3 regions of the Cupriavidus sp. 01L43 genome follow, and region 2 is predicted to be linked to each of the others. Evidence: predicted binding sites of a transcription regulator. Region 2 holds the regulator's gene; each other region holds the start of a gene.
The links. Region 2 encodes LexA, which represses DNA repair genes until DNA is damaged. Its sites were predicted from a motif close to ACTGTATNNNNATACAGT; they were not measured.
Positions count from the first base shown of each region.

Region 1: the regulator LexA is predicted to act here: its motif matches at 5,846-5,863, upstream of AC1DP9_RS07300 (ATP-dependent helicase).
Region 3: the regulator LexA is predicted to act here: its motif matches at 6,677-6,694, upstream of recA (recombinase RecA).

Region 1 covers NZ_JBFTSH010000003.1:81,579-90,993, reverse strand. The annotation lists gene AC1DP9_RS07315 (sensor histidine kinase) at 1-676, shown strand, start outside; gene AC1DP9_RS07310 (sigma-54-dependent transcriptional regulator) at 704-2,023, shown strand; gene cmdF (tyrosine 2,3-aminomutase) at 2,084-3,700, shown strand; gene AC1DP9_RS07300 (ATP-dependent helicase) at 3,711-5,807, opposite strand; gene AC1DP9_RS07295 (helix-turn-helix domain-containing protein) at 5,943-6,125, opposite strand; gene AC1DP9_RS07290 (TlpA disulfide reductase family protein) at 6,210-6,749, opposite strand; gene AC1DP9_RS07285 (thioredoxin fold domain-containing protein) at 6,805-7,278, opposite strand; gene AC1DP9_RS07280 (hypothetical protein) at 7,436-8,038, shown strand; gene AC1DP9_RS07275 (LysE family transporter) at 8,079-8,738, shown strand; gene AC1DP9_RS07270 (YifB family Mg chelatase-like AAA ATPase) at 8,973-9,415, opposite strand, start outside.
Region 2 covers NZ_JBFTSH010000018.1:106,981-116,395, forward strand. The annotation lists gene AC1DP9_RS23515 (methyl-accepting chemotaxis protein) at 1-183, shown strand, start outside; gene AC1DP9_RS23520 (enoyl-CoA hydratase/isomerase family protein) at 282-1,388, shown strand; gene AC1DP9_RS23525 (NADPH-dependent FMN reductase) at 1,496-2,056, shown strand; gene dusA (tRNA dihydrouridine(20/20a) synthase DusA) at 2,443-3,447, shown strand; gene AC1DP9_RS23535 (hypothetical protein) at 4,230-4,493, shown strand; tRNA gene AC1DP9_RS23540 (tRNA-His) at 4,629-4,704, shown strand; gene AC1DP9_RS23545 (hypothetical protein) at 4,773-5,897, opposite strand; gene AC1DP9_RS23550 (hypothetical protein) at 6,141-6,878, shown strand; gene AC1DP9_RS23555 (hypothetical protein) at 7,092-7,265, opposite strand; gene lexA (transcriptional repressor LexA) at 7,386-8,042, opposite strand; gene AC1DP9_RS23565 (asparaginase) at 8,276-9,277, shown strand; gene rpsF (30S ribosomal protein S6) at 9,405-9,415, shown strand, end outside.
Region 3 covers NZ_JBFTSH010000008.1:104,875-114,289, reverse strand. The annotation lists gene AC1DP9_RS15465 (LysR family transcriptional regulator) at 1-521, opposite strand, end outside; gene AC1DP9_RS15460 (MBL fold metallo-hydrolase) at 584-1,573, opposite strand; tRNA gene AC1DP9_RS15455 (tRNA-Met) at 1,752-1,828, opposite strand; gene AC1DP9_RS15450 (MFS transporter) at 2,029-3,723, opposite strand; gene AC1DP9_RS15445 (DUF4212 domain-containing protein) at 3,975-4,328, opposite strand; gene AC1DP9_RS15440 (sensor histidine kinase) at 4,325-5,905, opposite strand; gene AC1DP9_RS15435 (response regulator) at 5,918-6,607, opposite strand; gene recA (recombinase RecA) at 6,843-7,907, shown strand; gene recX (recombination regulator RecX) at 7,993-8,451, shown strand; gene AC1DP9_RS15420 (DUF2889 domain-containing protein) at 8,799-9,415, shown strand, end outside.

The DNA of each region.
Region 1 (9,415 bases), on a different contig from region 2:
GCCGCTGGCCGCGCTGCGCACGTTCTCGGACAACACCCGCGTGCTGCTGGAGCGCGGCCAGCTGGACGCCGCCACCGGCAACCTCGGCGCCATCGCCGATCTCACCACCCGCATGGGCAAGATCACCGGCCAGCTCAAGCTGTTCGCCGGCAAGGCGCGGCCCCGGCGCCACGCCGTGCGCGTGCGCGCGGCCATCGACCACGTGCTGCAACTGATGGCGCCGCGCCTGGCCGGCGTGGGGCTGACCGTGCGCGGGCTGGAGGGCGATGAGACCGAAGGGGCCGACGGCGCCGAGATCGCCGTCTGGGCGGACGAACTGAAGCTGGAGCAGGTGCTGCTGAATCTGGTCGGCAATGCGCTGGACGCGATTGCCGGCGAGGGACCGGAAGCGCGGCAGGCCGGCCACATCGACATTACGGTGTACGTCGCCCCCGAGGCGGTGAGCGTGTCCGTGCGCGACAATGGCCCCGGCATTGCGCCCGATGTGCTGCCGCGCCTGTTCGAGCCATTCTTCACTACCAAGGAGATCGGCCAGGGGCTCGGGCTGGGGCTGGCGATTTCCTCGTCGATCGTGCGCGAGTTCGGCGGCCAGCTGGCGGCGCAGAACGCGGATGGCGGCGGCGCTGAATTCGTGGTGACTTTGCGGCGGGCGTACCAGCCCGCCACCACTGCCTGAGAAGGCGAGCAGGAATAAGGGATGGCGATGCAAGACGGATTGCGCGTGCTGTTTGTGGAGGATGAGCCGCTGGTGCGGCAGGCCACGGCGCAGAGCCTGGAACTGGCCGGGTTCGCGGTACTGGCGCTGCCCTCGGCGGAGGCGGCCATGCCGCACCTCAGCGCCGACTTTCCCGGCGTGCTGGTGACCGATGTGCGGCTGGGCGGCGCGAGCGGGCTCGACCTGCTGCACCACTGCCGCAACGCCGCGCCCGGCGTGCCGGTGATCCTCGTCACCGGCCACGGCGACATCACGATGGCCGTGCAGGCCATGCGCGAAGGCGCCTACGACTTCATCGAGAAGCCGTTCGGGGCTGACCGCCTGACCGACACCGTGCGCCGTGCCCTCGAACGCCGCGCGCTGGAACTGGAGAACGTGGCGCTGCGCCGCCAGCTGGCGGGCCCGGCGGCGGGCACGCGCATCATCGGCCGCTCGGCGGCGATGGCGCGCGTGCGCGACCTGATCGCCAACGTGGCGCCCACCGATGTGCCGGTGATGATCAACGGCGAAACCGGCACCGGCAAGGAACTGGTGGCGCGCAGCCTCCACGCGCTGTCCACCCGGCGCGACGCGCCCTTCATCGCCCTGAATTGCGGCGCGGTGCCCGAGGCGATCTTCGAGAGCGAGATGTTCGGCCACGAGGCCGGCGCCTTCACCGGCGCGGGCAAGCGCCGCGTGGGCAAGTTGGAGCATGCGTCGGGCGGCACGCTGTTCCTGGACGAGATCGAGAGCATGCCGCTGGCGCTCCAGGTGAAGCTGCTGCGGGTGTTGCAGGAGGGCACGCTGGAGCGGCTGGGGTCGAACACCTCGGTGCCGATCGACGTGCGCATCGTGGCGGCGGCCAAGGGCGACATGGAGGGGCTGGTAGCGCAGGGCGCCTTTCGCCAGGATCTGCTCTACCGGCTCAACGTGGTGACGATTCCGCTGCCGCCGCTGCGCGACCGCCGCGAGGACATCGTGCCGCTGTTCGAGCACTTCATGCTGGTGGCGGCCGTGCGCTACCAGCGCCCCGCGCCGATCCTCTCGGAGATGCAGCGCCAGTCACTAATGCAGCGCCCGTGGCCCGGCAATGTGCGCGAGTTGCGCAACGCGGCGGACCGGCTGGTGCTGGGCGTGCCCGAAGGCGTGAGCGGCAAGCCGGACGTCGCGGACGACTCCGCACCGCTGCGCGAGCGCATGGAGCACTACGAGCGCGCCGTGATCGCCGATACGCTCGCGCGCACCGGCGGCGCGGTGAGCCAGGCGGCGGATCTGCTGCAGGTCGGCAAGGCCACGTTGTACGACAAGATCAAGCGCTACGGACTGTAACGGGCTTGGTACACTCGGGGCCCTTCGCCTCGTGCGCCCCTGTGATTGCTGATCCGCCCCATGTCCGAAGTCACCCGCTCCGCCTTGCCTGCCGCCGACATCGACGGCCATCACCTTACCGCGCCCGCCGTTGTCGACGTGGCGCGTGGCCGCCGCCCCGGTCGAGTGCCGGGCGCCGTGCTCGACAAGGTGGGCGAAGCCCGCGCGCGCTTCGAGCAGGTAGCGTCGGCCAATGTGCCGATCTACGGCGTCTCCACCGGCTTCGGCGAGCTGGTCCATAACTGGGTCGATATCGAGCACGGCCGCGCGCTGCAGGAAAACCTGCTGCGCAGCCACTGCGCCGGCGTCGGCCCGCTGTTCTCGCGCGACGAAGTGCGGGCGATGATGGTGGCGCGCGCCAACGCGCTCTCGCGCGGCTACTCGGCCGTGCGCCCGCTGGTCATCGAACAACTGCTGAAGTATCTGGACGCCGGCATCACGCCGGCCGTGCCGCAGGTGGGCTCGCTCGGCGCCAGTGGCGATCTCGCGCCGCTCTCGCACGTGGCGATCACGCTGATCGGCGAAGGCAAGGTCCTGACCGCCGATGGCGGCACCGCGCCCACTGCCGAGGTGCTGCGCGAGCATGGCATCGCCCCGATCGCGCTGGCCTACAAGGAAGGGCTGGCGCTGATCAACGGCACCTCGGCCATGACCGGCGTGTCCTGCCTGCTGCTGGAGACGCTGCGCGCCCAGATCACGCAGGCCGAGATCATCGCCGCGCTGGCGCTGGAGGGCTTGTCCGCTTCCGCCGATGCCTTCATGGCCCACGGCCACGACATCGCCAAGCCGCACCCGGGCCAGATCCGCTCCGCCGCCAATATGCGCGCGCTGCTGGCCGATTCCGACCGGCTGGCCGGTCATGGCGAGCTGTCCGCCGAGATGAAGACGCGCGCCGGCGACGAGAAGAACACCGGCACCGGCGTCTTTATCCAGAAGGCCTACACGCTGCGCTGCATCCCGCAGGTGCTCGGCGCCGTGCGTGACACGTTGGACCATTGCGCCACGGTGGTCGAGCGTGAACTCAATTCGTCGAACGACAACCCGCTGTTTTTCGATGATGGCGCGCTGTTCCACGGCGGCAACTTCCACGGCCAGCAGGTGGCGTTCGCGATGGACTTCCTCGCCATCGCCGCGACGCAGCTGGGCGTGGTGTCCGAGCGCCGCCTGAACCGGCTGCTGAGCCCGCACCTGAACAACCGCCTGCCGGCCTTCCTGGCGGCCGCCAACGAGGGGCTGTCGTGCGGGTTTGCCGGCGCGCAGTACCCGGCGACGGCGCTGATCGCCGAGAACCGGACGATCTGCAGCCCGGCCAGCATCCAGAGCGTGCCGTCCAATGGCGACAATCAGGACGTGGTGAGCATGGGGCTGATCGCGGCCCGCAACGCGCGCCGCATCCTCGATAACAACCAGTACATCCTCGCCATCGAGCTGCTGGCCGCGTGCCAGGCCGCCGAACTGGCCGGCGCTGTGGAGCAACTGGCGCCGGCGGGCCGCGCCGTGTTCCACTTCGTGCGGACACGCGTGCCGTTCCTGGCGATGGATCGCTATATGACCGATGACATCGAGGCCGTGGCCGCGCTGCTGCGCGACGGCGCCTTGCTGGACGTGGTGCGGCAGGCCGGCATCGAACTCGTCTGATCCCGGCTGGCTACTTCCACATATCGCGCATGCGGCTGGCCAGGTCCACCTGGGGCAGGGGGGCCTTGGCCGGCGCGTCGCCGGGCATCGGCGGGGGCGGCCAGGACCGGCTGTAGAAGTTCGGCATCACCCGGTTCGGCAGGAAGCGCGTGCGCGACGCGTAGACGTGGCGGTCGCCAAATCCCACCTGCTGATGGACGTAGAAGCGCTGCGGCACCACGATGTCGAGGTGGTCCTTGGCGCGCGTCATCGCCACATAGAGCAGCCGGCGTTCTTCCTCGATTTCTTCCGTGGTGCCCGTGGCGAGGTCGGACGGCATGCAGCCATCCACCGCATTGAGCACGTAGACCGCCTTCCACTCCTGGCCCTTGGCCGAATGGATCGTGGACAGGATCAGGTAGTCCTCGTCGCGCGACGGCACGCCGGATTCATCGCTGGACGCGCTCGGCGGATCGAGCGTCAGCTCGGTCAGGAAGCGCTCGCGCGAGGCATAGGTGGCCGCAATCCGCTCGATTTGCTGGAGATCGGCCTGCCGCGCGGCGGCATCGTCGTGAATCCGCTCCAGATGGGGCAGGTACCACGCCACCACCTGCTCGAACTCCGACGGCCACGGCGAGGTGGGCGCCATCAGCCCGCGCGCCAGCGCGATCAGCTCGGCCCAGGCCGGCGCGGCGGCGGGCGGCGGCTCGAAGGCCTCCAGCGCCAGCAGTGGCTCGGTGGCCGCTTCCAGCCCCTCCAGCACGCGCGCGGCGGTTTTCGGGCCCACGCCGGGCAGCAACTGCAGGGTGCGGAAGCCGGCCATGCGGTCGCGCGGATTCTCCAGCCATCGCACCACGGCCATCACGTCCTTGACGTGGGTCGATTCCAGGAATTTCAGGCCGCCGAACTTCACGAACGGGATGTTGCGGCGGGCCAGTTCGATCTCGACCTGCGCGCTGTGGTCGGCCGCGCGGAACAGCACGGCCTGCGCCATCAGCGTCAGCCCGGCCTCGCGCCGCGCCAGCACCTGCTCCACCACGTAGCGCGCCTGATCGGCTTCATCGTTGACCACCACCACGCCCGGCTTCTCGGCCGACTCGCGCAGCGACCACAAATCCTTGGTGAACCGCTCTGCGGCCAGCCCGATCACAGCGTTGGCGGCGGCCAGGATCGACTGGGTGGAGCGATAGTTCTGCGCCAGCGTTACCTGATGCGCGGGCGGCGAGAAATGCTGCGGAAAATCGAGGATGTTGCGGACGGTGGCGCCCCGGAACGCGTAGATCGACTGGGCGTCGTCGCCGACCACGGTCAGGCCGCGCCCGTCCGGCTTCAGCGCGAGCAGGATCGACGCCTGCAAGGCATTGGTGTCCTGGTATTCATCCACCAGCACGTGGTCGAAGCGCGCGCCCATGTCCTGCGCCAGCGACGGCTCGATCAGCGCCTGCGCCCAGTAGAGCAGCAGGTCGTCGTAGTCGAGCACCTGCTGCTTCTGCTTGGCGGCCACGTAGCCGGCGAACAGGGCCTTGAGCGCGTCCGCCCACATCGCATAGCGGGGAAATTGCGTCTTGAGGATCACTTCCAGCGGGAGCTGGGTGTTGACCACGCGCGAATAGATCGCGAGGCAGGTTTCCTTGCGCGGGAAGCGCGAGGCCTGCTCGGAGAGGCCGAGGTCGTGCCGCACCACGTGCATTAGGTCGGCCGAGTCGCTCCGGTCGCTGATGGTGAAGGTGGGCGCCAGCCCCAGCGTTTCGGCGTACTCGCGCAGCAGCCGCGCGCCGATGGCGTGGAAGGTGCCCGACCATTGCAGCGCGGCCCGGCCCGCCCCGGTACTGGTGCCCAGCGCCTGATCGACGATGCGCTCCACACGGCGACCCATCTCGGCGGCAGCCCGGCGCGAGAACGTGAGCAGCAGGATGCGCCGCGGATCGGCCCCGCCCAGCACGAGGTGCGCCACGCGATGCGCCAGCGTATTGGTCTTGCCCGAGCCGGCGCCGGCAATGATCAGCAGCGGCGCATCCCCGGCATGCGACGCCGCCGCACGCTGCTCCGGGTTCAGGCGGGTCAGGTAGGCAGGGACGTCAGCAGGGACGTCGGGGGCGTCGGCTTCGAGAACAGGATCCGGGGACACGGGCAGGGGCAGGGGCGGCTGAGAAAATTCTGGCGCTCACTGTATATCCATACAGCCTGGGGAGGCAAGCGGGTCGTGAGGGCCCCACAACACAAGAGTGCGGTGCTGGGCGCAATTCGCCGGCGTCCTGGGGAATCAGCCCTTGATCGCCTTGCGTTGCCGCTTGAATGCCTTCAGATCCGCTACGGAAAATAACTGGCTACGGCCGACCGTTGCATGCGAAGTCAGCTTCCAATCGCGCACGAAGCGGCGGAAGGTGGCCATCGAGATCTCAAGATATTCCGCCGCTTCGGCTGCCGTGAAGTCGTCCTCTGCCATGCCGATCGCAAAAAAAGAAAGGCACCCACATGGGGTGCCTTCTGTCAGTCAGCGATGTCCGCCGACGGCGGACGTTTGGGCGCTTCAGGCCGCGCTGGCCAGCGCGCCGTCGAGCAGCTTGTGGAGCGACTCCCATTCGGGCTCGCCGACGTAGCGCTTGAGAATCTTCCCGTTCTTGTCGACCACGAAGGTCGTCGGGGTGAGTTGCACGTCACCGAAGGCCTTGGCGGCCYTGCCGTCGGAGTCCATCGCCACCTTGAACGGCAGGTCGCGGGTCTTGGCGAAGTTGGCGACGTACATCGGCGGGTCGTAGTTCATCGCCACGGCCACGAAGTCCAGGCCCTTGTCCTTGAACTGCTGGTAGGTCTTGATCATGTCGGGCATTTCCTTGACGCACGTGGTGCAGCTCGTGGCCCAGAAGTTGATCAGGTAGACCTTGCCCTTGAGGTCGGCCGTGCTGACCTTTTCGCCCGAGAGCAGCGTGAAGGTGGCGGCGGGTACGGTGCTGGCCGGCGCCAGCGCGCGGAAGCCGAAAAAGCCGAGCACGGCGAGGATGACCACGGCGACGGCGATCGGCACGATCGGGCGGCGCTTCGGTGCGGTGGAGACGGTGGAGTCAGACATGGGAGGCAGTCCCGTGAGATGGATCGGCGGAAAATCGTCGAAGAACGTCGCTATTCTACTTCCGGGCGATCTTGGCGCGCGCGGTGTCCAGCGCCTGCTCCAGGTAGGCGCCGTAGAAATCGCCCTGCAAGCCCAGCAGCGCGTTGGCCACGGGCTGGCCGTTGGCGTCGAGGAACAGCACGGTCGGTGCCACGGACACATTGTGAGCACGCGCCCACTTCTTGGCGGTGGTCATGGTGCCGTCGATGTCGCGCATCGGCGTGTCGGCGGTCATGTCCACTTCCCGCGCGGCGATCTCGCCGGCGGCGGCCTGCGGCGCGAGGTAGTTGCGGCGCACCGTCTCGCAGTAGCTGCAGCCGGGCAGGCTGACCAGCACCACCAGCGGCTCGCCGGCCTTGGCGGCGGCGGCGGCCTGGGCGGCCACGTCGGTCACGGCAGGCAGGTGGCCCGCCGCGTTGGCGGCGCCGCTGGCCAGCAGCAGGGTCGCGAGCCAGGGCAGGGCACGAAGGGTGGACAGGCGTGGACGCATAGAAGACGGGGCCAAACTCGGGGCGAAACTCGCAGAAAATCGATGCGGCGACGAGCGGTCGCGCGCGGCTTCCCGGATAATACCGGCTTGCGCCAGCGGGCGTGCGAGTGGTCAAAGACGCACCCGTCAGCCCCGTCGCCTGATAAGAATGTTCTCCATGCTCCGCCAACCCCGCCGACCGCTCCGTTCGCTTCCCCACGCCATCCTGCCGTCCCTTGTCCTCGTGCTGCTGGCGGCGCTGGCCGGCTGCTCGCCGCGCTATGACTGGCGCACCATCCTGTCCGACGATGGCCGGTACGCCGCGCTCTATCCCGGCAAGCCGACCAGCGCCGCGCGTGACGTGGCGATTGCCGGGCGCAAGCTGCCGATGACGATGGAAGCGTCCCGCATCGACGACACGCTGTTCGCCGTGGGCGTGGTCACGCTGCCCGCCGATGACGCCGCGCTGCGCCGCGAGGCGCTGGCGTCGATGCAGGCCGGCCTCGTGGCCAACCTCGGCGCCCATCCCGAGGCCCCGGCGCGCACGCGCGCGATCACGGTGACGTCGGCCGCCAAGCCGCCCGTGGCGCTGGAGGGCGTGGAGCTGACCGTAACCGGCGTCTCGCCGCAGGACAAATCGCCGCGCAGGCTTACCGCGCGGCTGGTGGCGTCCGGCACGCGCGCGTATCAGGCCGTCGTGCTCGAGTCGGGCGACGCCGCCCGTGACGCGCGGCAGGCCGAGCAGGTGGAGCAGTTTCTGACCGGATTCCATCCGTTCTGACCGATTTTTGTGAGTTGACTGACGTTCCAAGGAGAACAAGATGCGTTGGGAAGTGTGGCTGGCGTATTTCGCCGCGTGCTGGGTGATCGCGATTTCGCCGGGGTCGGGCGCCGTGCTGTCGATGAGCCACGGGCTCTCGTACGGGCTGAAGAAGACAACGACGACGATCATGGGCCTGCAAACGGGCCTGGTGATCATCCTGCTGATCGCGGGCGGCGGGCTGGGCGCGCTGCTGCTGGCCTCCGAAGAGGCGTTCGTGGTGGTCAAGACCATCGGCGCGGCCTACCTGATCTACCTCGGCATCCAGCAATGGCGGGCCAAGGTCGAGTCGCAGGGGGAAGGCAATGTTGATGGCGAGGGCGCCCCGGGCCGCGCGCGCGTCGCCGTGATGAGCCGCCGCCGCCGGTTCGCCACGGGTCTGCTGACCAACGTGACGAACCCAAAGGGGATCATCTTCATGGTGGCCGTGCTGCCGCAGTTCATCGACCCGACCCATCCGCTCGGCCCGCAGCTCGCCATCCTGGCCGCGACGATGTGCGGCGTGGATCTGGTCGTCATGCACGGCTACGCGCTGTTGGCCTCGCGCATGCAGGGCCTGTTCCGCAACGCCCGCGCGGTGCGCTGGCAGAACCGCTTCTTCGGCGGCGTGCTGGTGGCCGTGGGCACGGCGCTGTTCTTCGTGCGCCGGCATCCGGCCTGAAGTCACTGCAAGATGGTCACGATCCGGCTGGCGCCTGCCGGCCGGGTTTGCTTCAATGGGGAGAGACCGTTGCCGGAGATCCCCGATGCCTGCTGTACTGCGTTCTACCCTGATCGCCCAGAGCGCCCTGACTGCCGCGCACCGGGAGCCCCCTCCCGAGCCCCCGCCGCCCGGCCACCCGCCTGACCTGCCCCCAATCGAGGAGCCGCCGCCCCCGCCGGTGGAACCCCCGGTCTAACCCGCCCGCAACGCGCGCCGGTACTGGATGGCTTCCGCCACATGCGCGGCGGTCAGTACCGCCGCGTCTTCCAGGTCCGCGATCGTCCGGGCCACCTTCAGCACCCGGAAATACGCCCGCGCCGACCAGCCCAGCTTCTGCATCGCCCCGCGCAGCAACGCCTGCGCGTCGGCGGCCAGCGGGCAGTGATCGTCGATGGCGCGCCCGGACAACTCCCCATTCGGCATGCCTTGCCGCCCCAACTGCCGCGCCCGCGCTGCCACGGCCCGTGCGCGTACCGCCGCGCTGCCCTCGCCGGGCGGGCCATCGAAAATCTCCTGCTGGCTTTGCGCCGGCACCTCGATCTGCAGGTCCACGCGGTCCAGCAGGGGCCCGGACACCTTCGACTGGTAACGCTGGATCTGGTCCGGCGTGCAACGGCAGGGCCGCGACGGGTGGC
Region 2 (9,415 bases):
ATCAGCGCGGCATCGGACGAGCAGTCGCGCGGCATCGAACAGGTGAACGTGGCGGTGTCCCATATGGACGGCATGACGCAGCAGAACGCGGCGCTGGTCGAGGAAGCGGCTGCCGCGGCGGCGTCGCTCCAGGACCAGGCCCAGCGGCTGACGGGTCTCATGGCCGCCTTCCGGCTGGCCTGAGCCGAGTCCGTTGAGACGATTCTGAAAATCGCAAAGTGGCCCGGCATCGTCATGTGGCTGGCGTAAAATCGCTGGCAACAAGAAAGGAGCAGAGACACATGACGGAGTTTGGATCGACGCAGGCAGTGGTGGAAGTGACGACCGAGGAGCGTGGCGGGGTGGCGTATCTGACGCTGAACCGCCCGCAGGCGCTGAACGCGCTGTCGCTGGAGATGATTCGCGCGATCACGGACGCGCTGACGCGCTGGGAGGCCGATCCGGCGGTGCACGCGGTGGTGGTGGCGGGCGCAGGCGGCAAGGCGTTCTGCGCTGGCGGAGACATCCGCTGGTTCCACAAGGCATGGCACGCGCAGGACCCGCTGCTCGACCAGTTCTTCGTCGAGGAATACGCGCTCAACCACTTGATTCACCGCTACACGAAGCCCTATATCGCGCTGATGGACGGCGTGGTCATGGGCGGTGGAATGGGCATTTCGCAAGGTGCCCGCCTGCGCATCGTCACGGATCGCACGAAGATGGCGATGCCCGAGACCAATATCGGCCTGTTCCCAGACGTGGGCGGCGGCTGGTTCCTCGCCCGCACGCCGGGCCGGCTGGGCGAATACCTGGGCTTGACCGGCACGGTCATCCACGCCGCCGATGCGCTGTACGCGCGTCTGGCGGATGCCTACCTGCCCGCCAATGCGCTGGCCGAGATGGTAGCGGCGCTGCAGGCGGCCCGGTTCAGCAGCCCCGAGTCGGTGCTGGCACATATCGCCAGGTTCACGGACCAGCACGCAGCGGCCTGCCAGCCGGCCGACAGCGGCCTCGCGCGGCTGTCGGACCAGATCGACACCGCGTTCGCGGGCGCGACGGTGCCGGCCATCCTCGCCACCATCAGCGATGCCGAAGGCGATTGGGCCGCCCAGACCGCCGCGATGCTTCGCAGCCGTTCGCCGCTGATGCTATGCGTGACGCTCGAGCAGATTCGCCGTGCGCGGTCGATGGCGCTGGACGACGAGCTGCGCATGGAACTGGACATGATGTACCACGTGTTCCGCATTGGCGAGAAGGTGGAAGGCATCCGCGCGCTCGCCGTGGACAAGGACCATCAGCCCAAATGGCAGCCGGCGCGGCTTGACGACGTGACCACGGCACGTGTGCGATCATTCTTCGATAGCCCGTGGCGGCGCGAGGAACATCCGCTGGCCGGTCTGGGTCGATAGACTGAATCGATAGACAACTCGGGCAGGGCAACATGCCCCGCCCGGATTTTCGCTGCATCCGTTGCAATCCGTTGTACTTCAACCGTCAACAGTGAAAGGAACCCGTGATGAGCAATCCTCGTGATGTCGCCGTAGTGGTGGGAAGCCTGCGCAAGGAATCCCTGAACCTGAAGCTGGCCAAAGCGCTGGCAGCACTGGCGCCGCCGCAGCTGAAACTGGATATCGTGGATATCCGGCAGCTGCAGATGTACAACCAGGACGACGACGACAATCCACCGGCCGAGTGGGTGGCGTTCCGCGACCGCATCCGCCGCGCAGATGCGGTGCTGTTCATCACGCCCGAGTACAACCGCTCGGTGCCCGGCGTCCTCAAGAACGCCATCGACGTCGGCTCGCGCCCCTATGGGCAGAGTGCCTGGGACGGCAAGCCGGGCGGCGTGATCAGCGCATCGCCGGGTGCCATTGGTGGCTTCGGCGCCAATCACCACCTGCGCCAGTCGCTGGTATTCCTCAATATCCCGGTCTTGCAGCAGCCCGAAGCCTATATCAGCGGCGCAGACAAGCTGTTCGACGCGCAGGGCGGGATTGCGAACGAATCGACACGCGGCTTCCTGAGCAAGTACCTGACGACGTTTGCCAGTTGGATCGACAAGAACGCCGCTCGCTGATCCAGGTGGGGAAGGCAGGGTCAGCCCAGTCCTACAGTGCGAAGCGGGGCGGCCCCGACATCGCCGGCAGGTGCCTGTTTCTATAGTGGAGTCAAGCCCACTACAGATATTCAGGAGGAAAACCATGCCGTACATCGTCGCGTGGCTACTCGGCGTCCCGGCCTTCGTGCTGGTTCTGATCTGGCTGTTCATGCATTGATGCCCCCCGCATCACGAGCAAGAGCCAAACGGCGCTTTCGGGCGCCGTTTTCTTTGACGCAGCACCCCGCCGAATGCAACCGGCGCATCCCTTACCACGCCCTGCAACGCACGCCCAGCTCACGTATACTGCGGGTCTCCCAATAGCCGGGTTCGTCCCAGGCTACATCCGCTATCCCAAGACCCGCATGACCGTAAATCCCCGCCGCATCTCGGTGGCCCCGATGATGGATTGGACTGATCGCCATTGCCGCACGTTTCACCGCGCGTTGAGCCGGGACACCTGGCTCTATACCGAAATGGTGACGACGGGCGCGCTTCTTCATGGCGATGTGGCGCGCCACCTCGATTTCGACGCCGCCGAGCAGCCCGTAGCGCTTCAACTGGGCGGCAGCGAGCCTGCCGACCTCGCCCAGGCGGCAAAACTCGGCGAACAATGGGGTTACAAGGAAATCAACCTCAACTGCGGCTGCCCGTCGGAGCGCGTGCAGCGTGGCGCGTTTGGCGCTTGCCTGATGGCGGAGCCGACTCTGGTGGCGGATTGCGTCAAGGCGATGCGCGATGCGGTGTCCATTCCGGTGACGGTCAAGCACCGGATCGGTATCGACACGATCGAGCATTACGATTTTGTCCGCGATTTTGTTGGCACGATCGCTGATGCGGGATGCGAGACGTTTATCGTCCATGCGCGCAACGCGATATTGAAGGGCCTGAGCCCAAAAGAAAATCGCGAAATCCCGCAGCTCCGTTATGAGGTCGCTTATCAGCTAAAACGCGAGTTTCCGAAACTCGAGATTCTGATCAATGGTGGCATCGTGACCTACGACGAGATCGCCGAGCATCTGCAACACGTGGATGGCGTCATGATTGGCCGCGAGGCGTATCACCAACCGTATTTCCTGTCGGAAATGGATACGCGCTTCTATGGCGCGACCACGCCTATTTCTGCGCGGCAGGAAGTGGAGTTGGCGATGCAGGACTACATCGGCGCTTTGGTGGAGCAAGGCGGTTACATGGGCGCCGTCACGCGGCACATGCTGGGCTTGCATCGTGGCATTCACGGTGGCCGGGGTTGGCGGCGTGTGCTGTCAGATGCACGTCGCATGCACGCCGCGCGTAGCCGTATCGCCGTGGACGCGCTCTTCGAAGAAGCGCGTAGCCACCTGCGTCCGGACCTGCTTGAGGCAGCCTGAGCGCCCGCCGGAATCGAAGGAAAACTCTAATTTCGAACGATCGTTCTATGCAGGGTGCCCGGACGGGTGCGTGCAGCGGTGTATTGGGCAGTCGGTGGCGTCGAATCCCGCACCAGCAAAGGGATTCCCCTAATTCGCCGCTTAGCGGGCACCTTCTTACACTGTGCTTGCCCTCGAATACAGGGCTTTCTTCAACTGATTATTGGGCCCGCCGTGTGCGGGCTCTTTTTTTGTCCGCCGTACCTTGGGTTTGCCCGAATAGTGCTCACGATCCGGGCCGACTACATTGATCCTGCCTTCAGGGCATTGAGATCGCTAATTTAAGAGTCCGCTACGGCGGGCTCTTTTTTTTCGTCCTCACATTCTGCGCGTCCCCAAAAAAAGCAGGCGACTCTTGGTTACCAAGGCCGCCTGACGGGAATGTCGAGGGGGGTCAATGTCCCTCGCGAAAGAGTATCTATCAGCACCAATTGCGCCAGAACCCTGCGTTCGTGGGGCCCGCCGCGTTTTTCGTGCGGTAGCCGATAGACATTTTGACTTGGCGAAACGGCGTTCGATGTCCCACGCTATAGACATCTGGATTTCTGAAAGTAGGTAAGCGGCGTTTTCGTCATGTTACGATGCCATCAATGCCGCGGCAGTCGGCATGTGGCCTGTGAATCCTGTGCAACCAGGGTTTCGGTGGGGGAAAAGCAAGTGGGCTGGCCGGTAGTCGGCGTCGCAGCGCGTGCACGAGCATGGGCCGGCGCGACGGATCGGAAGCGAGCCTTGGGGGATAGCACATGGTGGATGGGGAAGAGCCATTTGGCGAGGTCTTCGAGGACTTCCGCCTGATCTGGGTGGCCGAGCGTCTGCAGGACGGCAAATGGACTGCGCGGTACTGCTGGCACGCCGGCACCTCGGTGGACGCGGGTAAAGCATTGCAGCGCGATGTGCTCAATGGCAAGTCCCGGCGACTGCTCGGCTTGTTCCCGAGCGAGGCCGAGACTGTTGCCGCAATCAAGGAGGCGGTGCTGCTCGAAGCGAAGTGGCATGGCAGTCGATAAGGCAGGCGAGGCCGGTTGAAATTTTTTGTGCGGAATACTAGCCATCCTCTGAAGATCCTTGTAGAATCTTGTTTTTCGTTGAACGGCAACGCCGGTTAGCGGAAGCGCCAGCGGCAAGCTGGCAAAACCTCTACGGTGGCTGTAGCTCAGTTGGTAGAGTCCAGGATTGTGATTCCTGTCGTCGTGGGTTCGAGTCCCATCAGCCACCCCAAATTGCTTAACAAAACGGCCACTTACTCAAGTGGCCGTTTTGCTTTTCTGCGTGCCGTTGCTACCCGCTCAGCGAGCACTCCCGTCCTGATTCCCCTCCGAGAAATAGTAGAGATGGGTGTTGTCCGGCGCTTCGGCGTGGCGACGAAATTTTTCGCTGTCCGATTCGGCGCTGGCCTTGGCCAGTTCCGCGGCTTGTCGATAGGGCATCGGCTCCTTGTCCTTCTCGACCTCCAGCAACCGCGTCTGCTCATTCACGCGCACGCTGAACCGGCCCAGGTTGTAGAACAGGTACATGGCGTAGAGATTGTCGAAGTCGCGATAGGCCCCTTGCTCCCTGCGGAAATCGAGCGACAGGACGGAGGGGAAGCGGTTGGGCAGGTCCTTGAATGCCACCTTCTCCTCTTCGCGAGGTTCCACATAGGTGGAGCTGCCGTACTTCTTGTACAGCACTACGTCCATACCGTATCCGCGCTTGCCCCATTCCTTGATCAGCTTCATCGCCATCTCCGTGGGAATATTCGCGGTCGCGGCGGCCACCACGCGTCGCCCGGATAGGACTTTGGGGCTCTTTATCGTCAAATCCTTGTAGCCGGCGCCGTACTTGAAGGCGGCGCCGATGGTCTTGGCGCAGTTCAGGCGCAAATAATCGTATTGGATTGTGCCGCTGTGATATTCGGTGTCCGTTGCCCGCCGATGGTAGTCGTCATTGATGCGGCGGAAGTAATCGACCAGCGACTGTTTTTCCTGCGTGGGCACGCCGTAGACCCGCACACCGATCACCGACCGCTTGTAGATCTCGCCATAGTCGAGGCCAAACATCGTCGTTTCCGCGATGGAGGAGGCCGTCTTGAACAGATATTCCTTCTTTGGGATGCCCGCCATCAGATTGGCGGTGTAAAAATCATTCTCGTGCTTGGGCGTGCGGTCGGCGTAGAAATTTGCCGAGTAGACAATGTCGTCGCCGAGCGTGTCGTCACGGACGCCCAGGGCGATATGGCCAGCCGATCCGCCCTTCGATGTCCCAAAGCTGATCAACAGCTCCAGGTCGTAGGGCTCTTCGCGAAGTAGGTCGGTAATCTGATCGATATTGGCGGGCTCGGGGCCACCCTTGCTACCGAACTCAGCAGCAACCCCCGGCCCCGAAATCAGTGCGGCAATGACCAGGAGCCATGCCGCCAGGCTTGTCCTCATTGCGTCCCTTATATCGTCAGCCAGTGTCCGTCGATCCTTCACCAAAAGAATAATCGTTGATCGGCCCATGTGCCGGAAAACCGTCGGGGGCGTGGATGCACTGGGCTTTGTTCCCGGATCATGTGCGACAGCCCACATAGTGACAAGTTTTCGAGAATGATTTTCGCTACGCTTCACGGCGGGCCAAATGGTCTAATCCATATCATCTAGGCAAATCACCTATACGAAGCGCGAGGTCATGCCGTGGCGGAGCGAATTCGATTCAACCCTGATGTAGCACTGGCGGCATTTTCCAGTGTGATCCCGATGCCGACCTTGGCTGCCATTAACGCGGCTATCGATCGATCCTTCGGCGAACAGCCCGAGCGTGCCGAGCCATTCGCAATGGCTGAGTTACTACGTCGCAATGAAGCCTTCCGCAAGCTCGAGGAGACGGTGTGCGCCGAGACTCGGGCCATGGCCACCACGCTCCTGAAGAAGTCGCTGCGTTGGGAAGCGTTCCACGTGATTCGTTGTGCCAGCACGTCTACGCGCAACKAGAGCCATTGCCGCCACTACGATTCGCATCTGCTGACGCTGCTGATTCCGCTGAAGCTCGCCCCCGATKGCGTTTGCAACGGTGATCTGCTGGTTTATCACCCGCCACGGCTGGCGGTATCCACTGTGGCCAATGTTTTTTGCAAGCTTCGTCATGGCATTCAGCGCAATCTGCCGTTTCCCATCAGAAAATGGCTGACGCTACGGGATCTGCGCCGTGGCCGCTGCAACCGCGTGCCGGTGGAGCCGGGCAGCGTCTATGTCTTCAACGGCTTTGTGCTCCAGCATGCCAACCTTGATGTGGAAGTTGGCGAGCGCCGGTCGTTGCTGATTCACTACTACGACCCTGGCTACTCGGCGGGTCTGAGCGGGACCGTGCGGGGCGTGCGTATGCTGTGGGACCGTCTGCGCAAGAACATGACTGGCATGTACCCTGGTACCTGATCCAGCCGGGGAGGGCGAAAAAAAACCGGCACTCGGCGGGGTCGACAAGTTCCGGTTTCGCGCATCGGCGCCAATGCGCCAGTACTACGGATGCGCGCCATCGAGTGTAAAGCACCTCTCACGATGAATTAAACGTTCTCTTAATTTCACGTGGTGGGCTCGCAACTGCACTATTTACAATGATTTGGGCGACGCGGATCCGCCGCTAGCGGTTCATGCGTCCAGTTTGTCGGGCATATCCGCAAGTTCCAGCATCCGGCAGATTGCAGCCATGCTGCCGACCATCGTACGACGCTGGGCGCCCTGGTAGACGCGCACGCCCTTGGTTTGGCGGAACGGCACGGGCTTGACCGGGCGGCGGGAAGCGGTGTGGTTGACTGGCAGCATGGCGGCACCTCGAAGTTTGCGACAGCAGGAGTCCACGCCCGTCGTCCGGAGAGAACGGGGCGGCGTTGGCACTGCAAAACTGGGGACCAGGACAGGCGGCCGCCCGTCCGGTCTCGGAAGTCAGAAGCCCGAGGAGCGGATTAGCCCGACGGCGATGCCTTCCAGCGAAAATTCCTCGCGGCCGGCCTGCACCACGATATTCTCGAAATCCGGGTTTTCGGCGATCAGCTCGATCATGTCGCCGCGCCGCTTCAGGCGTTTGACGGTCACATCGTCGCCGATCCGCGCGACGACGATCTTGCCGTTGGCGGCTTCGCTGGCTTTCCTGACGGCGAGCAGGTCGCCGTCGAGGATGCCGGCATCGCGCATGCTCAGGCCCCGCACGCGCAGCAGGTAATCAGGTCGATCATCAAATACCGAGGCGTCTACCTGGTACTGACGGTCGATGTGCTCTGCGGCAAGGATCGGGCTGCCTGCGGCCACGCGGCCCACGAGCGGCAGCGTCAGCTGCATCACGCCGGCCATCGGCAGCGAGAACTGGTCCGTCATCTCCGAATCGCTACGTGCCACCTTGAGGCGGATGCCGCGCGACGCGCCAGGCGTCAGCTCGATCACGCCCTTGCGGGCCAGCGCTCGCAGGTGTTCCTCGGCAGAGTTGGGCGAGGAGAAACCGAATTCGGACGCGATCTCGGCACGGGTCGGCGGAATGCCGGTGTGCCGGATCGTGTTGCGGATCAGGTCGAAGATCTGCTGTTGCCGGGGTGTCAGGGTCGCCATGGGTCGCCGGTCTCTCGTGGTGCCGAAGCACTGTATGTTTAAACAGTATGCTGTGATTTTATACAGTATCGAGTGAAGTGCAAGCACAATTTGCAGTGGCGATGTGGGGCATGCGCGACACCCGGCGGACTCCAGTGCGCCCGGCGACACGGGTTTGCGAGAGCGGCGGCCCTCGGCGTGCCACAGTTACAATCGCCTGAACCACCCGCTCACTCGCTCGATTTTCTCGCTATATGTCTACGTCATTGCCCCGCATCGTCGTGCTCGCCACCGGCGGCACCATCGCAGGCTCGTCCGCCAGCCCCGCCAGCAGTGCGCAGTACCGCGCGGCCACCGTGCCGGTCTCGTCGCTGATCCAGGCCGTGCCTGCGCTGGGCGAGGTGGCCCGTGTGGAGACGGAGCAGGTGGCCCAGATCGACAGCAAGGACATGGCCTTCAGCCTGTGGGCGACGCTTGCCGCACGGGTGGCGCATTGGGTCGCGCAGCCCGATGTGGTGGGCGTGGTGATTACCCACGGCACGGACACGCTTGAAGAAACGGCGATGTTCCTGCACCTGACGCAGCGGAGCGCGGTGCCGGTGGTGCTGACCGCGGCAATGCGCCCGTCCACGTCGCTCTCGGCCGATGGTCCGCTGAATCTGCTCGACGCAGTGCGCGTGGCGGCAAGCCCGGATGCGCGCGGGCAGGGCGTGCTCGTGGTCCTGAACCAGGAAATTCATGCGGCCCGCGATGTCGCCAAGGTCCATACTTCGGCGGTCAATGCGTTCACGTCGCCGGCGGGCGGGCCAATTGGTTTCGTGCAGGATGCCTACGTGCGCTTTGCACGCGCGTGCGCCCCCAGCGACGCGCCAGCGCTGCCCGTGCCTACGGCGTGGCCGCTTGTCGAAATCGTGGCGAGCTATGCCCAGCCGGGCAGGGTGGCCGTGGATGCGATGGTCTCGGCCGGCGTAAAGGGGCTCGTGGTGGCGGCCACCGGCAATGGCTCGGTCCATGAGACGCTGGGCGACGCGCTGGCCGATGCAGCTGCGCGAGGCGTGGCCGTGGTGCGAAGCTCCCGCACGGGCGCCGGCCATGTGGCGGGGCCGGCACGCCCGCGCCTGGCCTCGGGCGAATTCGCCTCCGCCGGCAATCTCAATCCGTACAAGGCGCGCGTGCTGCTACTGCTGGCGCTGGCGGCGGATGCGTCGCTTGGCACCGATCCGGCTCGCCTGCAGGCCGTTTTCCGACAATACTGAGAGATTCCCAGCGTCCTGCCGGGATGCCGGCTTGCGTGCTGGCCCGGAACCGGGCTATACTCGCGGGCTATTCAACCTTGCTACACCGGACATGGCGCCCGGGTGGCTACATCCAAAAGGAGCGTCAATGCGTCATTA
Region 3 (9,415 bases), on a different contig from region 2:
CCGGGCGGCACGATGGCGCCGAGCGCGAAACGCGACACCATGCACTGGCGCAGGCCGTCGTGGCGGCGGATGGAGAAGCCGATGCCAAGGTCCGCCTCGCCATCGATCACGGCCTGGGCGGCCTGTTCGGAGCCGCAGATGCGCACGTCGATCTGGATAGTGGGGTAGCGCCGGTGCATCTGCGTCAGCATGGCGGGCATCAGGTCGGCATTCAGCCCCTCCACGGCCGCCACGCTGAGCGAGCCGCGTCGCACGCCGCGCAGCAGTTCCAGCTCGGTGGCCAGGCGCTGCTCGTCCTGCAGCACGGTGATCACGTGGCGCGAGAACACCTCGCCGGCCGGGGTCAGGCGCAGGCCGGTGGCCAGGCGCTCGAACAGCGGGCTGCCGATCTCTTCCTCGAGCTGCAACAGCTGGCGGTTGATGGCCGACGAGGCCACGTGCAGCCGCCGCGCAGCTTCGCGGATGGAGCCGCAGCGGCGGATCATGTCGAAATACTTGATGGCGCGGGCGTGGATGTGCATGCCCGGATCGAGCATGCACCGTGCCAGCGCGGGGGACGGCACCCGGTTCGCCCCCTTGCCGATCAGCGGTCGGCGCGGACCGGACCGTACTCCACCGGCACCCAGCTGTAGCCGCGCGCATCCTTGCGGATGTGGCCCAGGCCCGGGAACGGCATGTGCGCGCCGGCAATCAGCCAGCCCTTGGCGGCGGCCTGCGCGAAGACGGCCTTGCGCGTCTTGATGGCCTGCTGCTGGTCCGAATCGAACTCGATCGACACCTCGGGGTGGGCCATCTGCACCGAATGGCTGTGGACGATATCGCCCCACAGCAGCAGCGTCTGGCCCTTGGACGTCACCAGATAGGAGCTGTGCCCCGGCGTATGGCCCGGCGTGCCGAGCACGCTGAAGCCGGGCAGCGGCTGCGCGCCGTCGGCGTAGGTGTGGAGCGCGCCCTTGGCCTTGTAGGGCGCCACGGCGTCCTGGGCCATCTTGAAGAACGGCTTCTTGTCCTCGGGGGCCTGCTGCGCGGCGGCGTCGCTGAGCCAGTAATCGGCATCCTTCTGCGAGGCCCAGACCGTGGCATTGGGGAAGACCGCCGTGGTGCCCTGGGTCAGGCCGCAGGCGTGGTCGGGGTGCAGGTGGGTCAGGAGCACCGCGTCCACGTCCTCCGGCTTGTAGCCGGCGGCGCGGATGTTGTTCACCAGCCCACCCATGGTCGGGCCGAAACACTGCGCCGCGCCGGCATCGACCAGCACGAGCTTGTCCTGCGTATGCACCAGGAAGCCGTTGACGGCAGTCTGCACGCCGTTCTTGTCGACCACGAACATGCGCGCCATCAGCGACTGGAGATCCTTGGCCTGCATGCCCTTGAGGAGCTTGCTGCCGAGATCGACATAACCGTCATAGAGGGGGGTGACGACCACGTCGCCAACCTGCTGGCGATAGAAGCCGGGCACCTGCTCCTTGACCTGCGCGGGCGCGGCCGTGGCGGCAAGACTGGCAAACATCAGGCCGGCCAGCGCGGCGCGAACCAGCCGGCGGGTGGCCTGGGGGGCAAAGGCGAGGGATTTCATCGGGGACAGATCCTTCCTGGATGGGAGTGAAAGCGAATAGGGCAGCAGGTTGCCGGGGGCCCATTCTAATGATCTGTCGGAAAATGCGCGCTGAGGGTCACGCGGGGGGCAGGAAGGCCGGAAGGTGCCCAAAGCAAAAAGCCGCAATCCCGTGAAGGACTGCGGCTTTTCTAATAGATGGTGGCGAATCAGGGATTCGAACCCCGGACCTGCGGATTATGATTCCGTCGCTCTAACCGACTGAGCTAATTCGCCAACGAAGACCGCAATTATACCCACGGATTGGAGCCTGTCAACACCCTCGTGACAGTTTTATGCAAGCTTCCGCAGGCTGCCCAAAAAAATGGCAGATCCGAAGATCTGCCTGAGAAGGAGCGACCGGCCGTGTACTAGCTTTGCGGTGCCGGTCTATCCTGAGCGCGGTTGCGCAGCGCTGGCCTGAATCTGAATCTGGCTCAGTCGTTGGCGTAGATATCCACGTCCTTGGTTTCGCGGACAAACAGCGCGCCGATCACGAAGGTCATGGCGGCGATGATGATCGGGTACCAGAGGCCGTAGTAGATATTGCCGTTCTGGGCCACCAACGCGAACGAGATGGTGGGCAGCAGGCCGCCGAACCAGCCGTTGCCGATGTGATACGGCAGCGACATCGACGAGTAGCGGATCCGCGTCGGGAACATCTCCACCAGCATCGCCGCGATCGGGCCGTACACCATCGTCACGTAGATCACCAGGATGACCAGGATCACCAGCACCATGATCGTGTTCATCTGGGCCGGGTCGGCCTTGGTCGGATAGCCGTGGGAGGCCATCGAGCCGGACACTTCCTTCTTGAACGCGGCGATCTTCCCCTTGCTCTCGTCGTCGAACGCGCCCTTCACGACCGTGGCGTCGAACGCCTTGATCTCCTTGTCGCCGATCTTCACCGAGGCAGGCGTGCCGGCCGGGGCGTCGATCACTTCATAGCTGGCCGATGCCTGGGCCAGCGTGCGCTTTACGATGTCGCACGAGCTGCGGAAGTCGATTTCGCGGGCGATCGGGCTGCCCTGGAACGAGCAGGTCTTCGGGTCGGCCGTGACCACGATCTGCGCGGTCTGCTGGGCACGCTCCAGCGCCGGGTTGGCGTAGTGCGTGAGCGCCTTGAACAGCGGGAAGTAGGTCAGCACGGCGATGGCGCAGCCGATCATGATGATCCACTTGCGGCCGATCTTGTCAGACAGCGAGCCGAAGAAGATGAAGAACGGCGTACCGATCACCAGTGCGCCGGCGATCAGCAGGTTGGCCGTCTTGGCGTCCACCTTCAGCACCTGCGTCAGGAAGAACAGCGAGTAGAACTGGCCCGTGTACCAGACCACGGCCTGGCCGGCGGTCAGCCCCAGCAGCGCCAGGATCACGATCTTCATGTTGCGCCACTGGCCGAATGCCTCGGTCAGCGGAGCCTTGGAGGTCTTGCCCTCGGCCTTCATCTTCTGGAACGCCGGCGATTCGCTCATCGACAGGCGGATGTAGACCGACATGCCGAGCAGCAGGATCGAGAGCAGGAACGGGATGCGCCAGCCCCAGACGTCGAAGTTCGGGCCGGTCAGCTCGCGCGTCAGCAGGATCACGATCAGCGACAGGAACAGGCCCATCGTCGCGGTGGTCTGGATCCAGGCCGTGTACGCGCCGCGCTTGCCGTGCGGGGCGTGCTCCGCCACGTACGTAGCCGCGCCGCCGTACTCGCCGCCGAGCGCCAGGCCCTGCAGCATGCGCAGCGCGATCAGGATGATCGGGGCCGCCCAGCCGATGGTGGCGTAGCCGGGCAGCAGGCCCACCAGGAAGGTGGACAGGCCCATGATCAGGATGGTGACCAGGAACGTGTACTTGCGGCCGATCATGTCGCCCAGGCGGCCGAACACCAGGGCGCCGAACGGGCGCACCAGGAAGCCCGCCGCGAAGGCCAGCAGCGCGAAGATGAACGCCGAGGTCGGGTCCAGGCCCGCGAAGAACTGCTTGGCGATGACCGCCGCCAGCGAACCGTACAGGTAGAAGTCGTACCACTCGAATACCGTGCCGAGCGAAGAGGCCAGGATGACCTTCCTCTCTTCGCGCGTCATCGGCGTGTTTTGTGCACCGCCCCCCGGCACTGCCACGTTTTGCGCGTTTGCCATTATTGTCTCCTCCGTCTCATCGAAAGGTTCCCCGTTGTCAGCGGCCACGCGTGTGCGGACCGCTGCATCGAAGTTGAAGAGGATTGTGGGAGGTGAAACTTACTGCGTTCTGACAGAAATGACGGGAATGGCGCCTAAATCGTCGGGGTATACGCTAGCGGGGGGAACTTCCCCCGAAGCGCCGGGGTTGTTGCGCTGCGGTTGGGCGCGGCACCGGGCGGGCCACGCGGTACGGCGGGGCGGGAATCTTGCTATGCAGCATCGGCCCCGGCAGGGGCTTGCGGGGGAGGCGGGGCGACGTGCGGGACAGCTTCGCCCCCGGCCGGCGGGGCAGGGTGGCCGTCAGGTTCGAACTCGTGGTCGGCGCGGTTCATGCGCCAGGCGTAGAGCGCGGCCATCGCCACGTAGACGATCAGCGCCCCCTGGGCGCCCACCCAGAACGAGAAGGGCCAGCCGAAGAAGTCGAAGCGCAGCTCTCGCGCGTACCAGCTCACCACGAACGACACCACGAACCACACTACCAGCAGCGCGCCGATCCAGCGCCGGTTGTGGCGCCACGCGCGGCGCTCCTGCGGCGACATGCGGTCGCGCGGGGGCTTTCTCATGCCGGCTCCCCGGTGCCGGTGCCGCTCTGGGCGCGGCGCAGCGTCACGCGCAGCCGCGTGCCGGCCAGCCGGGGCGACGGCTGGTAAACGTGATCGTCGATGGCCACCTCGCCGCCATGTTGCTGCACGATCTCGCGCACGATGGCGAGGCCCAGCCCACTGCCCTCGGTATTGGTGCCGAGCACGCGGTAGAAGCGCTCCATCACCCGTTCGCGCTCGGACGGGGCGATACCCGGCCCGGTGTCCTCCACATCGAGATAGGCGAACGGCTCGAACGGATCGGCCGCCACGCGCACGGTGGCATGGCCGCCGGACGGCGTGTAGCGGATCGCGTTGTCCAGCAGGTTGTTGAGCATCTCGGTCAGCATCAGGCGGTTGCCGGTGATGGTCACCGGGTGGTCGTCGGCTTCCAGCCCCAGGTCGATGCGGCGCGCCCACGCCTGCGGCAGCCAGTCCTTGACCACCTCACGCGCCAGCGCGGTGAGGTCCAGCGGCGCCATGCCGCCCGCGCCGGCCAGGTTCTCCATGCGCGCCAGCGAAAGCAGCTGCGTCACCAGGTGCGCGGTGCGTTCGGAACTGCCGGCGATCTGCGCCAGCGAGCGGCGCAATTCCTCGGGCGACTGCTCGCGCTGCGCCAGCTCGGCCTGCATGCGCAGCCCGGCCAGCGGCGTCTTCATCTGATGCGCGGCATCGGCGATAAAGCGCTTCTGCGTCTGCACGGACTGGTCCAGTCGCGCCAGCAGGTCATTGAACGATGCCACCAGCGGCGTGATCTCCTGCGGCGCGGCGGTCTCGTCGATGGGGCTCGTATCGCCGGGGTTGCGCGCCCGGATGCGCTGCTGGATCGCGGTCAGCGGCGCCAGCCCGCGCGTGAGGCCGAACCAGACCAGCACCACGGCCAGCGGCAGGATCACGAACTGCGGCAGGATCACGCCCTTGATGATTTCGTTGGCCAGCCGCGCGCGCTTGTCGAGCGTCTCGGCCACCTGCACCAGCACCGGCTGGGAGCCGGCGCTTTTCAGGTCGACATAGGTATAGGCCACACGTACGTCGTTGCCGGCCACGCGGTCGTCGCGCAGGGACACCAGCCCGGCATGGCCCTGGTCCTCCTCGGACGGCAGCGGCAGGTCGTGGTCGCCGGCCACGTACTCGCCGCGCTTGCCCACCACCTGGTAATAGATATTGTCGGTTTCGTCGGCGCGCAGAATCTCGCGCGCGGAGAGCGGCAGCTGCAGCGTCACGCGGCCGTTCACCTCGCGCACCTGCTGGGACAGCACGATGGCGCTGGCCTCCAGCGCGCGGTCGAACGGACCGTTGGCGATGGATTTGGCGACGAGGTAGGTGACCGCAATGCTCATCGGCCAGAGCAGCAGCAGCGGGGCGAGCATCCAGTCGAGGATCTCGCCGAACAGCGAGCGCGGGGAGGGATGGGCGGACGATTCTTCCAGGTGCGGCAGGGCGTCGGCCAGCGCGGCGTCCTCCGCCGCGGCGTCGGCCAGGGTCGGCAGGGGCGGCGGCGAGTTGGGCAGGGGGGGCAGGGCCGGCGGGCGGCCCCAGCGCAGTCTCAGCAGGCGCATGCCGCCCCCGGATCAGCCATGCGCCGCCATCACCGGCTGGAACTTCTCCAGGCAGTAACCCAGGCCGCGCACCGTGGCGATGCGGATGCCACCCACTTCGATCTTCTTGCGCAGCCGGTGCACATAGACCTCGATGGCGTTGTTGCTGACTTCCTCGCCCCACTCGCAGAGGTGGTCCACCAGCTGTTCCTTGGAAACCAGCCGCCCGCTGCGCGTGAGCAGGATCTCCAGCAGGCCGATTTCGCGTGCGGACAGGTCCAGCATCTGCTCGTTCAGGTAGGCGATGCGGCCGACCTGGTCGAAGGCCAGCGGCCCGTGGCGCATCAGCGTGGCGCCGCCGCCCGCGCCGCGCCGGACCAGCGCGCGCACGCGCGCCTCCAGCTCGGACAGCGCGAAGGGCTTGGCCATGTAGTCGTCGGCGCCCAGGTCCAGGCCCTTGACCCGCTCGTCCACGCCATCGGCGGCGGTCAGGATCAGCACCGGCAGCATCGCGCCGCGCGTGCGCAGGCGCTTGAGCACCTCCAGGCCGGGCATGCGGGGCAGGCCGAGGTCCAGGATCAGCAGGTCGAAATGCTGGGTCGACAGGGCCGAATCGGCTTCCACGCCGTTGGCGACGTGGTCGACGGCGTAGCCGGAATGCCGCAGCGAGCGCGTGAGCCCGTCTGCCAGCACGTCGTCATCTTCCGCAATCAGAATGCGCATGGTTGTCTCCACCCTGTTGCCAGCATCGCACGCCACGCGGTTGCGGAACCGGTGGGGCTTGCCAAGCATACTGTTTTTTTATACAGTACCCGACATTCCGCAGGCTGCCTTGTGGGCAGCCGGGTCGGGTCGCACGCCAGATCACTTTTCAGGCCGATTTCCGTCGGAAATCGCTTAAAAATCAGGCGTCGCGCCGCATGCGGCCTATTTATACACCATTGACTGAAGGACGACCATGGACGACAAGAAGGCCGGCGCCGGCGTGAGCGCTGAGAAGCAGAAGGCGCTTGCCGCCGCGCTCTCCCAGATCGAGAAGCAGTTCGGCAAGGGCTCGATCATGCGTCTGGGCGATGGCGAGATCGAAAAGGACATCGAAGTGGTGTCGACCGGCTCGCTGGGGCTCGATATCGCGCTGGGCGTCGGCGGCTTGCCGCGCGGCCGCGTGGTGGAGATCTATGGTCCGGAATCGTCGGGCAAGACCACGCTGACGCTGCAGGTGGTGGCCGAGATGCAGAAGCTGGGCGGCACCTGCGCCTTTATCGACGCGGAACACGCGCTGGACGTGAACTACGCCGGCAAGCTGGGCGTGAACGTGGGTGAACTGCTGATCTCCCAGCCGGACACCGGCGAGCAGGCCCTGGAAATTACCGACGCCCTGGTGCGCTCGGGCTCGATCGACCTGATCGTGATCGACTCGGTGGCCGCATTGGTGCCGAAGGCCGAAATCGAGGGCGAAATGGGCGATTCGCTGCCCGGCCTGCAGGCCCGCCTGATGAGCCAGGCGCTGCGCAAGCTGACCGGCACGATCAAGCGCACCAACTGCCTGGTGATCTTCATCAACCAGATTCGCATGAAGATCGGTGTGATGTTTGGTTCACCTGAAACGACCACCGGCGGCAATGCGCTGAAGTTCTACGCCTCGGTGCGCCTGGACATCCGCCGCATCGGCTCGATCAAGAAGGGCGACGACGTCATCGGCAACGAGACCAAGGTCAAGGTGGTGAAGAACAAGGTGTCGCCGCCGTTCCGCGAGGCATTCTTCGACATCCTCTACGGCCAGGGCATTTCCCGTCAGGGCGAGATCATTGACCTCGGCGTGGATGCCAAGATCGTCGAGAAGTCGGGCGCGTGGTACAGCTACAACGGCGAAAAGATCGGCCAGGGCAAGGACAACGCGCGCGAATACCTACGCGAGAACCCGGACATCGCCGCTGAGATCGAGAACAAGGTCCGTGCGGCGCTTGGCGTGGTGGCGATGAACGCCGCTGTCGTCAGCGCACCGGCCGAAATCGAAGGCTGAGGCGGAGCTTTCTCCGCCCCTCGGAAGCCGTCGCAGATCGTGCGGCGGCTTTTTTTATTGGTACTGCACTGTCGATGACCCCCTGATGGCTGGCTCCCGCCCCCCGCTCTCGCTGAAGGCCCGCGCCGTCGGCTACCTGTCGCGCCGCGAGCACAGCCGCGCCGAACTGCGGCGCAAGCTGGCGCCGCACGCCGAGACGCCCGAGGAGGTGGACACCCTGCTGGACGCCCTCGAGCGCGAGAACTGGCTCTCCAACGACCGCTTCGTCGATAGCCTGGTCCATCGCCGCGCCAGCCGCTATGGCGCCGCCCGGGTGATGCAGGAGGCCAAGACCCATCAGCTCGGCAATGAACAACTGCATGACCTCCAGGACCGCCTGCGGGACACCGAGGTCGAGCGGGCCCGGGAGGTCTGGCGCAAGCGCTTCGGCACCGCCCCGGATTCTCCGGAGGCCAAGGCCAAGCAGATCCGCTTCATGGTCGCGCGCGGCTTCTCGCGCGCCATGGTCGGCAAGATCATCCGCGGCGCGGAAGATGACCAGTGAGATGGCAACGAGGTGTCGATTGCGCCACGTAGACCGCTGTATACCTGCGTGCGCAACAGGGATTTTGTGATCCGGCGTCCAATGTTGCGGCGCCGCACCACCGACCGTGCCGCCGGATACGATGGCCGCCCGCCAGCCCTTGTCGCGCCGTGGTTCGGCGTTGTCACCGGCGCAACAATTCGCCCCCGACATTCCGTATCGCAGGATGTTCCCGGTCAAAGCGGCGCGGCATGTTAAACTCTCCCGGTTTTCCGGCCTTGGCGGCCGTGCGGCTGTCGGCCGTCCCGCCCCGGCCGTGACGTTTGCCCCCGGTCACACCTCAACATCCCGCGTCAGCCCCAGCTGTCATGCCACTTTCCCCGCCTGCCAACCGCACCTTGCGTCATCGCCGTGCCATCACGGCGGAAGCGTATGCGCGGGAAGACGGTCTGTGGGACATCGAGGCCCGCCTTACCGACACCAAGCCACGTGACATCGAACTCGCCGGCGGCGGCATTCGCCCCATCGGCCAGCCGCTGCACGACCTCTGGCTGCGCGTGACGATCGACCTCCGCATGAACGTGGTGGATGCTGAAGCCTGCTCCGACTGGGTGCCGTATCCGACGCATTGCGACACGATCGGCCCGGCCTACCGGAAGCTGATCGGCCTGAACCTGACAAAGGGCTTCCGCAAGGCGGTGCGCGAGCGGCTGTCCGGCGTGGCCGGCTGCACCCACCTGACGGAGCTGGCCGGCGTGTTGCCGACCGCCGCCATCCAGGCGTTTGCCGGCGATGTCTTCAATGTGCGCGACGGCGCCACCGTCAACGATCCGAATCCCGAACCGCCTTACCAGCTCCATGGATGCCACGCGCTCCATTTCGAGGGCGAGGTGGTTCGCCAGTTTTACCCGCGCTGGTATGGCTACCAGCCGGCACCGAAGGCCGGCGCTGCGGCGTCATCGTCCCAGACCGCGTCACGCGTCGA